3 regions of the Bradyrhizobium sp. CCBAU 45389 genome follow, and region 3 is predicted to be linked to each of the others. Evidence: predicted binding sites of a transcription regulator. Region 3 holds the regulator's gene; each other region holds the start of a gene.

Region 1 (3,275 bases), on a different contig from region 3:
TGACGGCAAAGCCCTGACGTGCGAGCGCACGAACCAGTGTCTGCAAAAGTGCCGCTTCGCCGCCGAACAGATGCGCGCAGCCGGTGATATCGAGGAACAGCCCGTGCGACGGATCGAGCGCCACCAGCGGCGTGAAGCGGTCGCACCAGTCGGCGATGTCGCTAAGCGTCTTGGCATCGGCCACGACATCGGCGTCGAACACTTTCAAGTCCGGACACATCGCCCGCGCATTGGCGAGCGGTTGGCCGATATGCAAACCCAAACGAGACGCCGCATCGTCCAGCGCATGGATCACCAGCGCATTGTTGTCCTTGATGACGACAATGCTCGGCTCGTCTTTTTGTTTTGACGCGTTTTCTTCACGCGAACCGGTACCCACTTCGCTTGAAAACGCTTTGGCTTTGGCCTTACCCAGCCCGGCGCTGCCAAGGAACCGCTGGATCCGGTCGATGGGCAGGCGCGGCAGCCACAGGCTGAGAATACGTCGAGGGTTCGCTGAACTGGCACTCATCACAATTCCATTCCATGATCCACCGGCCACAGGGGCCATGACGATTGCGCAAAAGCTCGGCATCGAAGCGCGGCGCGCCCCAGGCACTCCACATCGGGCCCGGCGGCGAATGCGCCGCGCGCAGCATCCATCGTGTCTCCGCAGTCGAAGGCAGCGGCTGTGCGGCCATGCGCAGCATCAGAGCGGTGACGCCCGAGCCTTGCGCGGCCAGCGTCAGCTTGCGGCTCGCCACGAGATCGAACTGCCTGATATCGCCCCAGAGCTCGAGCACGACCGCACCCAGCGCATCGCAGGCGAGCGCATCGGCCGAAGTGCGCAGCGCGCTCTCGACATCGGCCGCGCGCACCATCACCACGCGGCGCGGATCGAGGCCGAGCTCGGCGAGCCCGCTCATCGACAGCGCGCCGGCCTCTAACTCCGAAAAATCCTGCCGCACCCACAGCAGCGGCCGGCGCGCGCTCACGCGTCCGGCAAGGCCCATGACGAAGCCCGTCGCAGCCGCGCCCTGGCGCCCTTCGCAAAACACCTCGTGGACCGCCGCGCGCGCGAGCCCGCCCTTCAACGCGGCGTCGGCCTCGTCATGGCCGAGTGCGATGCGATCCTGCTGATGCACGACCTCCGCCGTCTCGATGCGCTCGATCTGGCCGCGCAAGGTCGCAAGCGCGCTCATACGTGCGCCGCTCATATACGCCGCTCCTTCAGAGGTGATTGCCGGTGGCTCTCAAAAAGAGAACCAGCGGCTGGCTCATTTGTTCATGATATGTTCTAATATAAAGCTAACGGCGGCCGGAGAGTCAATCGAATTGGCAGGCCAAGAATTCATGAGTTGAATCAATGGATTCCAGGATGGACGTACAACGCAAGCTGGAGATTCTGGCGGATGCCGCCAAATACGATGCGTCCTGCGCCTCCAGCGGCACCGAGAAGCGGGATTCCAGCGACGGCAAGGGCATGGGCTCGACCGCGCCCGGCATGGGCATCTGCCATTCCTACGCGCCGGACGGACGCTGCATCTCGCTGCTCAAGGTGCTGCTGACCAACGCCTGCAATTACGATTGCCTCTATTGCGTCAACCGTGCCTCCTCCAACGTGCCGCGCGCCCGCTTCACCATCGAGGAGGTGGTCAAGCTGACGCTCGACTTCTACCGGCGCAATTACATCGAAGGGCTGTTCCTCTCCTCCGGCATCATCCGCAGCCCCGACTACACCATGGAGCAGGTGGTGAGCGTTGCGCGCAAGCTGCGCGAGGAGCATCACTTCCGCGGCTATATCCACCTGAAGACCATTCCGGAGGCCGACGATGCGCTGATCGCGGAAGCCGGCAAATATGCCGATCGTCTCTCAATCAACATCGAGATGCCGCAGGAGACGAGCCTTAAGCAATTCGCGCCCGAGAAGAACGTCCGCGCGATCCGCCGCACCATGGGCCGGCTGCGGCTGAAGCTCGACGAAGCCGAGGACAGCCGCAGTGCAAAGACGAAGGCAAAACCGCAGCGCTTCGCGCCGGCCGGCCAGAGCACGCAGATGATTGTCGGCGCCGATAGCGCCTCCGATCACACCATTCTCCACACCAGCGCCAATCTCTACGGCTCATACAAATTGAGGCGCGTCTATTACTCCGCGTTCAGCCCGATCCCCGACGCGAGCCGTGCTTTGCCTCTGGTACAGCCACCGCTGCTGCGCGAGCACCGGCTCTACCAGGCCGACTGGCTGATGCGGTTCTACGGCTTCGACGTTGCGGAGATCGTCGACGACAGCGCGATGCTGCCGCTCGACATCGATCCGAAGCTCGCCTGGGCGCTGCGTCATCGCGACCGCTTCCCGCTCGACGTCAACCGCGCCAGCCGCGAGGAACTGCTGCGCGTGCCGGGCTTCGGCACCAAGGCGGTCGAGCGCATCATCGCGACACGGCGCACCACCACCATCCGCCTCGCCGATCTCGCGCGGCTGCACGTGCCCAAGCACAAGGCGCTGCCGTTCATCGTCCTCAGCGATCACCGCCCCTCACCGCATCGCCTCGACGCTGCCGGGCTGATCGAGCGGTTCAAGCCGAGGGCAACACAATTAGGGTTTGGCTTCTGATGCAGTACATCACCCTCGACACCGAAACCGATTTCGACGGCTGGCGCAAAGCCGCCCGTAGCCTCGTGCTTCACCACGTGCAGCCCAGCGATGTCACCTGGACCGTGCAAGGCGGCGAAGCGGAGTTATTCGCACCGCCCGCGCCGTCTCCGATCCTCGAGGTGAATGACGGCACCTTCAACGTATCAGGCAAATTCGTCGAGCTCGCCAAGGCGGCGATCCTGCATCGCGATGTCGAGCGTTTTGCGATCCTCTATCGCCTGCTGTTCCGGCTGAAGGACAACCACAATCTCATCGAGGTCGCGACCGACCCTGACGTCGCGCAGGTCACGGCGATGGCAAGAGCCGTCCATCGCGACGAGCACAAGATGCACGCCTTCGTGCGCTTCCGCGAGATCGGCAGGGAACGCCAGGCGCATTACGTCGCCTGGTTCGAGCCGGAGCACCACATCGTCGAGCTCGCCGCGCCGTTCTTCGCCAAGCGCTTCGCCGACATGCCCTGGTCGATCCTCACCCCCGATCTGTGCGCGCATTGGGACGGCCACGCGCTTTCCTTCACGCCGGGCGTGAGCAAGAGCGAAGCCCCCAGTGAAGACCGGCTGGAGGAAACCTGGCGGCGCTACTACGCCAACATCTTCAATCCGGCCCGGCTCAAGGTGAAGGCGATGCAGGCGGAGATGCC
Region 2 (3,275 bases), on a different contig from region 3:
GGCGAGGGCAGTTCCGATAGCAGGTCTTCCATGGCCGGCTTCAGGAAAGACAGCTTGCCGAGCGGCCTGTCGAGCAGCCCGGCGCAAAGCTCGGGCGTCGGCGCGCGGTAGGCCTCCCAGGCCATTCCGGCGATCGCAAAATCACTTTCTGCGATATTGAACTGCCGCACGTCACGGTGACGAAGCTCTGCGGGATCTGCTCCGCGCAGATCGAAATCGACAAAGCGCAACTTCAGACGCTCGGCGACCGTCGGATGAGAACGCAGGTAATCGAGCATCCAGATCAACTGCAACTGACTGTTCGGCTCAGGATCGAACCACAGCTCGATGAGGTCTACACCGTAGGTCTTGCAGAACCAGACCAGTCCGGCACCCTTGTGCGCAAGGCCCGTCTGGGAAGACCGGCCGACAAGATCGAACCACATTACTGCCGGATTGCCTCTTACAGAGTCTCCTTCCAGGTAGGCGTCCAGGTGGTGCGCGTTGGGTAACACTCCCAAGACGAACCGAAAAATAAGCGGGACGACCATGTCGGCGCGGTTCGCATGAGCAAGACCAACGCCGGACGAACTGGTCAGGATCACACGCTTCATCGTCGGCGCGCCCCCCTCACGCAAGACGAAACGGGCACCGAAGACGTCGGCAACTCAACGTCCTCAGTGCCCGCTCCTCGCGAAAACTTTCCCGCGTTAAGGCTTATTCGTCCGCCGGCTCCTCGCCGTCGGCGTCGCTCTCGGGCGTGCCGGCCAAAATCTGCTCGGAGATCAGGCCGGAGTTCTGGCGGATCGAGGTCTCGATCTTGGCGGTGATGTCGGGGTTGGCCTTCAGGAAGGCCTTCGAGTTCTCGCGACCCTGGCCGAGGCGCTGGCTGTCATAGGAGAACCAGGCTCCCGATTTCTCGACGATGCCGGCCTTGACGCCGAGATCGAGGATCTCGCCCATCTTGGAGACGCCCTCGCCGTACATGATGTCGAACTCGACCTGCTTGAAGGGCGGCGCCAGCTTGTTCTTGACGACCTTGACGCGGGTGGTGTTGCCGACCACTTCGTCGCGCTCCTTGATCGCGCCGATACGGCGGATGTCGAGGCGTACGGAGGCATAGAATTTCAGCGCGTTACCGCCGGTCGTGGTTTCGGGCGAGCCGTACATCACACCGATCTTCATGCGGATCTGGTTGATGAAGATCACCATGGTGTTGGACTTGTTGATCGAGGCCGTCAGCTTGCGCAGCGCCTGGCTCATCAGACGCGCCTGCAGACCCGGCAGCGCATCGCCCATCTCGCCCTCGAGCTCGGCCTTCGGCACCAGCGCCGCAACCGAGTCGACCACCAGAACGTCCACCGCACCCGAGCGCACCAGCGTGTCGCAGATTTCCAGCGCCTGCTCGCCGGTGTCGGGCTGCGAGATCAGGAGCTCGTCGATGTTGACCCCGAGCTTGCGGGCATAGACCGGGTCGAGCGCGTGCTCGGCGTCGATGAAGGCGCAGATGCCGCCCTTCTTCTGCGCTTCCGCCACCGTGTGCAGCGCCAGCGTGGTCTTGCCCGAGGATTCCGGCCCGTAGATTTCGACGATGCGCCCCTTGGGCAGGCCGCCAATACCGAGCGCGATATCGAGCCCGAGCGAACCGGAGGACACTGCCTCGATGTCCATGGACCTGTCGCTCTTGCCCAGCTTCATCACCGAGCCCTTGCCGAACTGGCGCTCGATCTGGGAGAGCGCGGCAGCCAGAGCTTTACTCTTGTCCATGGAAGATCCTTCGACGATACGCAGGGCAGTTGCGGACATTGGGTCGTGCTCCTTATGGCGAGGATTCGCTAGGGGGACAAACGATTGAGAGGCGGGCCGGCGATAAAAACAGCGTACCCCATTTGTTCTCAGTTCGCAATATGTTCTTTTGCGATTTTGGGTACTGTCCGCCTCCGTGGGGTACCAGTCTAAGCGGCTGAGGAACTATCAGCCTAGCAGCGCATCTCTACGATGCCCCCAGCACGAAAGGTGCCCCCCCGACTGCTGGAGGAAAACCCCCCAGAGGGTTGGCGGCCCCCAGTTGGGGCCGTTTATATTCAAAGATGAGGCCGCCTCAGTTGGCGGCCTAATTAGGACAGCACCGATTTTGGGGACACCGGCAGAGGCAGATCAGGACACCCCACAAACAACAACGTCGCCCGCTTGCAATATGGCGGGCGACGTTGTTCCAGCCCCGGGAGGGAATCGCAAAATCCCGGATGTCGTCAATCTGGCTGAAAAGTCTGGAACGGTCTGTTCGATATCCGACACCCGCAGAGGGGAATTAGGACAACGTCGATTTTGGGGACTGTCCGTATTTGACCCCGAGTATCCTAGTTTAATGAAGCGGGTGTCCCAATTTGCTCTAGTGCGGGGATGCCCACCGACAAGCACCTCGACAAACCACCCATCCCTGCGCCCGATCCGGAGCGCACGGAAGCGGCTCGGAAAGTGGCTCAAGAGAACATCGACGACCAGATTGGCATCCTCAAAAAGCTTCGCGGTCCCTTGAGCTAAGGTCGTACCCAGCGGCTCGGAACGAATGTTCACTTTGGTACTTATGCCGCTAGCTTCCGCTGCAGGAGGTGGAGCTGCGGGGAAACGAAGTGCCGACCGCCGACCATTTGAAGCAAGCAGAGATCGCGGCGCGGATGGCTCTGACCGAGCCGGCCGCGGAGAAGGCCCGGCCGATGCACGTCATGGCGCTGGAATCAAAAGAAGCCCCAGCGCCGCCACCAATCATAGAGCGGCAGTAGATCGAATGCTGGGGATGGTGCTTCTACTAACGCTTGGGGGCGGTGCAGGCATAGCGATCATCATTGTCCTGTTTGAAGTCTTCGCCGCATTGGAGCGGCGCCGCTCCAATGGACAATAGGGCCGCAGCGAGGGCCCTGATCTTCCCCCTCCGCGGGGTGTCCAAAAGGCGGCCCCAACTCCGGGCAGGCTGAGTTGAGGCCAAAGGTACTGGGCCAGCCAAGGCTGACGCTAACCCAGGTCCAGCAACTTGCATCGGCGCCGGGTACCTGGCGATTGGGCAACCGACGTACCCCGGATTTGCAGCGTCCTGATCCGGCCAGTGTCCCAAGTTGAATCCGCCGTGTCCTCATTCGCTGGAGCCCCGTATCGGGAAAATCTGGCACAAACCGCATAGCCAGCCCGAACCGACCTAAGTTAAGATCAGGGCATGGGCAAAGAACTACTCGTGGGCGTGCTTGCAATTGGCGCCGGTGTTTTCACCGTGGCCGCCGCAACGGCGCTAGTCCTTAGCC
Region 3 (3,275 bases):
TGTCGGCGGTGCCATAGTAACCGTCGACCAGTCCCATCTCGTGGGAGGTATCGGGGTCATTGTGCCAGAGCTCGATCGCGCCGACATGCGCCTCGTCGTCGCCGCAGAACAGCACCATCACGGCCTGCAGGAATTCGCCTGAGAACACCGGCACCGCCACGCCGCAGGTCAGGCCCGCCGCGAGCGCCTGGTCGGTCCGCTTGAAATAGGAGTTGGCGAATTTGGTGAGGATGACGGGATGGCCGGAAGCCCAGGCCTTGCCGGGAAGGCCCTCATCCCGACCGAAGCGCAGATCTTCGCTTGCGGCCCTGAACGCGGACAACCCTTCGCCGTAGAGGCCGCCGCCGAATTCCAGCCGCATGCGCGTCCGGTCGGGCACCCAGAGTTCAACGACGCGAATGAAGGTCTTCATCGAACGTGCCCGCTGCCTCAAGCCTCCTGGCAGCATCGGCCATTTGCCTGCAGAACGGACGTTCAAAATTCAGGCAGGGCAGCGCAAACTTCGTGCGACGGAGAACAGCGGCGGGCGAGCCGGCGAAGGTATTTTCGAAGATGCAAACCTCACCATCTCGCCGGCCGCGGCCGGCGATGGCGATTTCAATCTTGGCCCCGACCCGCGAGCCGGGGGGCAGCTAGGTCAGCCAATCGGCAGGCGTGTGATCGTCGGCCTGTCGGCGGTGATCTGCGGCTTGTGCTCGCGCTCGCCGAGTGGCTGGGTCACCGGCAATTGCAGCACGGTTGCGCGCTGGCCTTCCACGAGCTGAGTCACCAGCACGTATTTGCCGTCGGGGAATTCGATCGCATCGTGATGGCGATCCGGAATGTGCGGATCGATCTTGCCGAACTTGCCGACGCGCGAGTTGATGGTGCGCGTCCAGATCCAGCGATTGTCGTAGCGGACATTGTCGGCGAAGGCGAGCTCCGTTCCCGGCAGCAGGCATACCGCGACCGACATGTCGGCTTCGGAGGCGAAGCCGCGTGTCGAGGTGCCGCGGAAGGTTGTCGTGACGATCGTCTCGCCGACTTCGGCGGGACGCGTCGCGACGGCGTGCAGGCTGTAGTCACACATCGGGGTGCTCCTCATTCGAAGATAGCGACCCGCGCCTCCTGTCGAGGCACAGGCCTCTATCAGAGTGGAAGCATACAACGGTCTGCTTGGTTGTGGGCAAATCTGCGGCTTTGGGTCCGCAGGCCGCCATCACAATATCTTTTTCAGATGCACGAGGAACAAAGCCTGCTCCCGTGCATTCGGCATGCTTCGTCGTCAGCGGCCAGCAGGTGCCGACCAGCCTGAATACGGCCAGGCGGGTTGCGACGGCGCTGCAATGGCTCCGCGTGCGTTGCGGAATTGCTCGCTCGTCGTCGGCGGCGTCGCCTTGCGGACATGATGCGACTGTGCGGCGACGGCCTGTGACACTGACGTTGCGATCAGCGCCATCGTGACGATGCTCAAGACGATCTTGCGCATGGTTGTCTCCTCGGTTTCTCACAAGGCCTGCGAAGCGATGAGTGCTTCGTGCGGCGTGCCGAGGATCTAGCGCGGGAGAGGTGGCCGGATAATCTGTGCAGAACCAGAAAGACTATCCAGCCGGAGCGGACAATCGTCCGCTCCAACGCGTGTCGAACGATCGCGAGGTCAGCTCAGTACTTCCGGTACAGGCCGATCAGCTTGCCCTGAATCTTCACCCGGTTGGGCGGCAGGATGCGGACCTCATAGGCGGCGTTGGCGGGCTCGAGCGCGATCGAGGCGCCGCGGCGGCGGAAGCGCTTCAGCGTCGCTTCCTCGTCGTCGATCAGCGCCACCACGATGTCGCCGGTGTCGGCGCTCTCGTTGCGCTGGATCAGCGCCATGTCGCCGTCGAGGATGCCGGCTTCCACCATCGAATCGCCGCGCACTTCGAGCGCGTAGTGCTCGCCCGAGCCGAGCATGTCAGGCGGCACGCTGATGGTGTGGCTGCGGGTCTGCAGCGCCTCGATGGGCGTGCCGGCCGCGATACGGCCCATGACAGGCACGGCGACCGGACGCTCACCCTCGTCGGCGGGCGGGCTGGAGGTCGTGCGCACCTTGCCGAGATTGCCTTCGATGACGCTCGGCGTGAAGCCGCGACGGTTGCCGGCGGCCGCCTGAAGCTCGGGCAGCTTGATGACCTCGATCGCGCGGGCGCGGTTGGGCAGGCGGCGGATGAAGCCGCGCTCCTCGAGCGCGGTGATCAGGCGATGGATGCCCGATTTCGACCGCAGATCGAGCGCGTCCTTCATCTCGTCGAAGGAAGGCGGCACGCCGCTTTCCTTCAGTCGCTCGCTGATGAACCGCAGGAGCTCGTATTGTTTGCGCGTTAACATCTCGACCAAAATCCCCCGGTTGATGTCGTTCGATTCCGAGACGCTCAGTTCAGCGATAAGCCGCTGCATGCTCGAAACAAATCATGAACGGACACTATATGTTCGATACATGTTCCGCAACTGCTTAATTTACCGTGAACGCGACAAAGTTCGCGGAACGCGTGTGGTGACGGCGCTCAGACGGGCAGAGGCAGCACCTCGCATGGCGAGCCGGCTTCGGCCTTCGGCGCGAACGGTGCGCGCACGAGAAGTGCCTGTGCCGCAGCGAGATTCGCAAGCAGCGAAGAATCCTGGTGATCGACGGGAAGGGCGATCAGCGTGCCGTCGTCGCGCCGCTCCAGCCGTGCGCGCAGATAGTCCTCGCGGACATCGTTTGCGCCGAGGTCGCGGCCGAGCACGGCGCGCTCGCGCCGATGGTGAATCACGGCGCGGCCCGACAGCGCGCGAATCAACGGCACCATGAACAGGAAAGCGCAGACGTAGGACGACACGGGATTGCCGGGCAGGCCGATGACGCGCATCGCGCCGAGCCGGCCGTGCATCATCGGCTTGCCCGGCCGCATCGCGATCTTCCAGAACGACATCGCGATGCCCTCGGCCTTGAGCGCCTGCTGGACCAGGTCGTGGTCGCCGACCGAGGCGCCGCCGCTCGTGACCAGGATGTCGGCGCCGCTCTCGCGGGCCCGGCGTATCCCGGTGGCGGTGGCCTCCAGCGTATCGGCGGCCACGCCGAGGTCGACGGTATCGGCGCCCTCCTGGCGGGCGAGCGCGTGCAGGGCATAGCCGTTGGAGTAGACGATCTGACCGGGGCCGGGCATTGCGCCCGGCATCACCAGCTCGTCGCCGGTGGCGAGGACCGCGACCTTTGGACGGCGTTGGACGGGTAAATGCGGGTGATTCATCCCGGCGGCGAGAGCGAGATCGCGTTCGGT

Evidence for each region. Region 3 encodes LexA, which represses DNA repair genes until DNA is damaged. Its sites were predicted from a motif close to TGTTCNNNNTGTGTTCNG; they were not measured.
Region 1: a site for LexA is predicted at 1,262-1,279, ahead of XH79_RS31690 (putative DNA modification/repair radical SAM protein). Genes of this name have one in related genera too.
Region 2: a site for LexA is predicted at 1,877-1,894, ahead of recA (recombinase RecA). Genes of this name have one in related genera too.

Annotation. Positions count from the first base shown of each region.
Region 1 covers NZ_LBIY01000096.1:403,342-406,616, reverse strand. The annotation lists gene XH79_RS31700 (Y-family DNA polymerase) at 1-511, opposite strand, end outside; gene XH79_RS31695 (ImuA family protein) at 408-1,196, opposite strand; gene XH79_RS31690 (putative DNA modification/repair radical SAM protein) at 1,358-2,593, shown strand; gene XH79_RS31685 (UdgX family uracil-DNA binding protein) at 2,593-3,275, shown strand, end outside.
Region 2 covers NZ_LBIY01000097.1:34,871-38,145, reverse strand. The annotation lists gene XH79_RS33010 (hypothetical protein) at 1-593, opposite strand, end outside; gene recA (recombinase RecA) at 697-1,785, opposite strand; gene XH79_RS33000 (hypothetical protein) at 2,613-2,762, shown strand.
Region 3 covers NZ_LBIY01000010.1:35,819-39,093, forward strand. The annotation lists gene XH79_RS05685 (GAF domain-containing protein) at 1-412, opposite strand, end outside; gene XH79_RS05690 (hypothetical protein) at 638-1,069, opposite strand; gene XH79_RS05695 (hypothetical protein) at 1,265-1,468, opposite strand; gene lexA (transcriptional repressor LexA) at 1,642-2,343, opposite strand; gene XH79_RS05705 (molybdopterin molybdotransferase MoeA) at 2,520-3,275, opposite strand, start outside.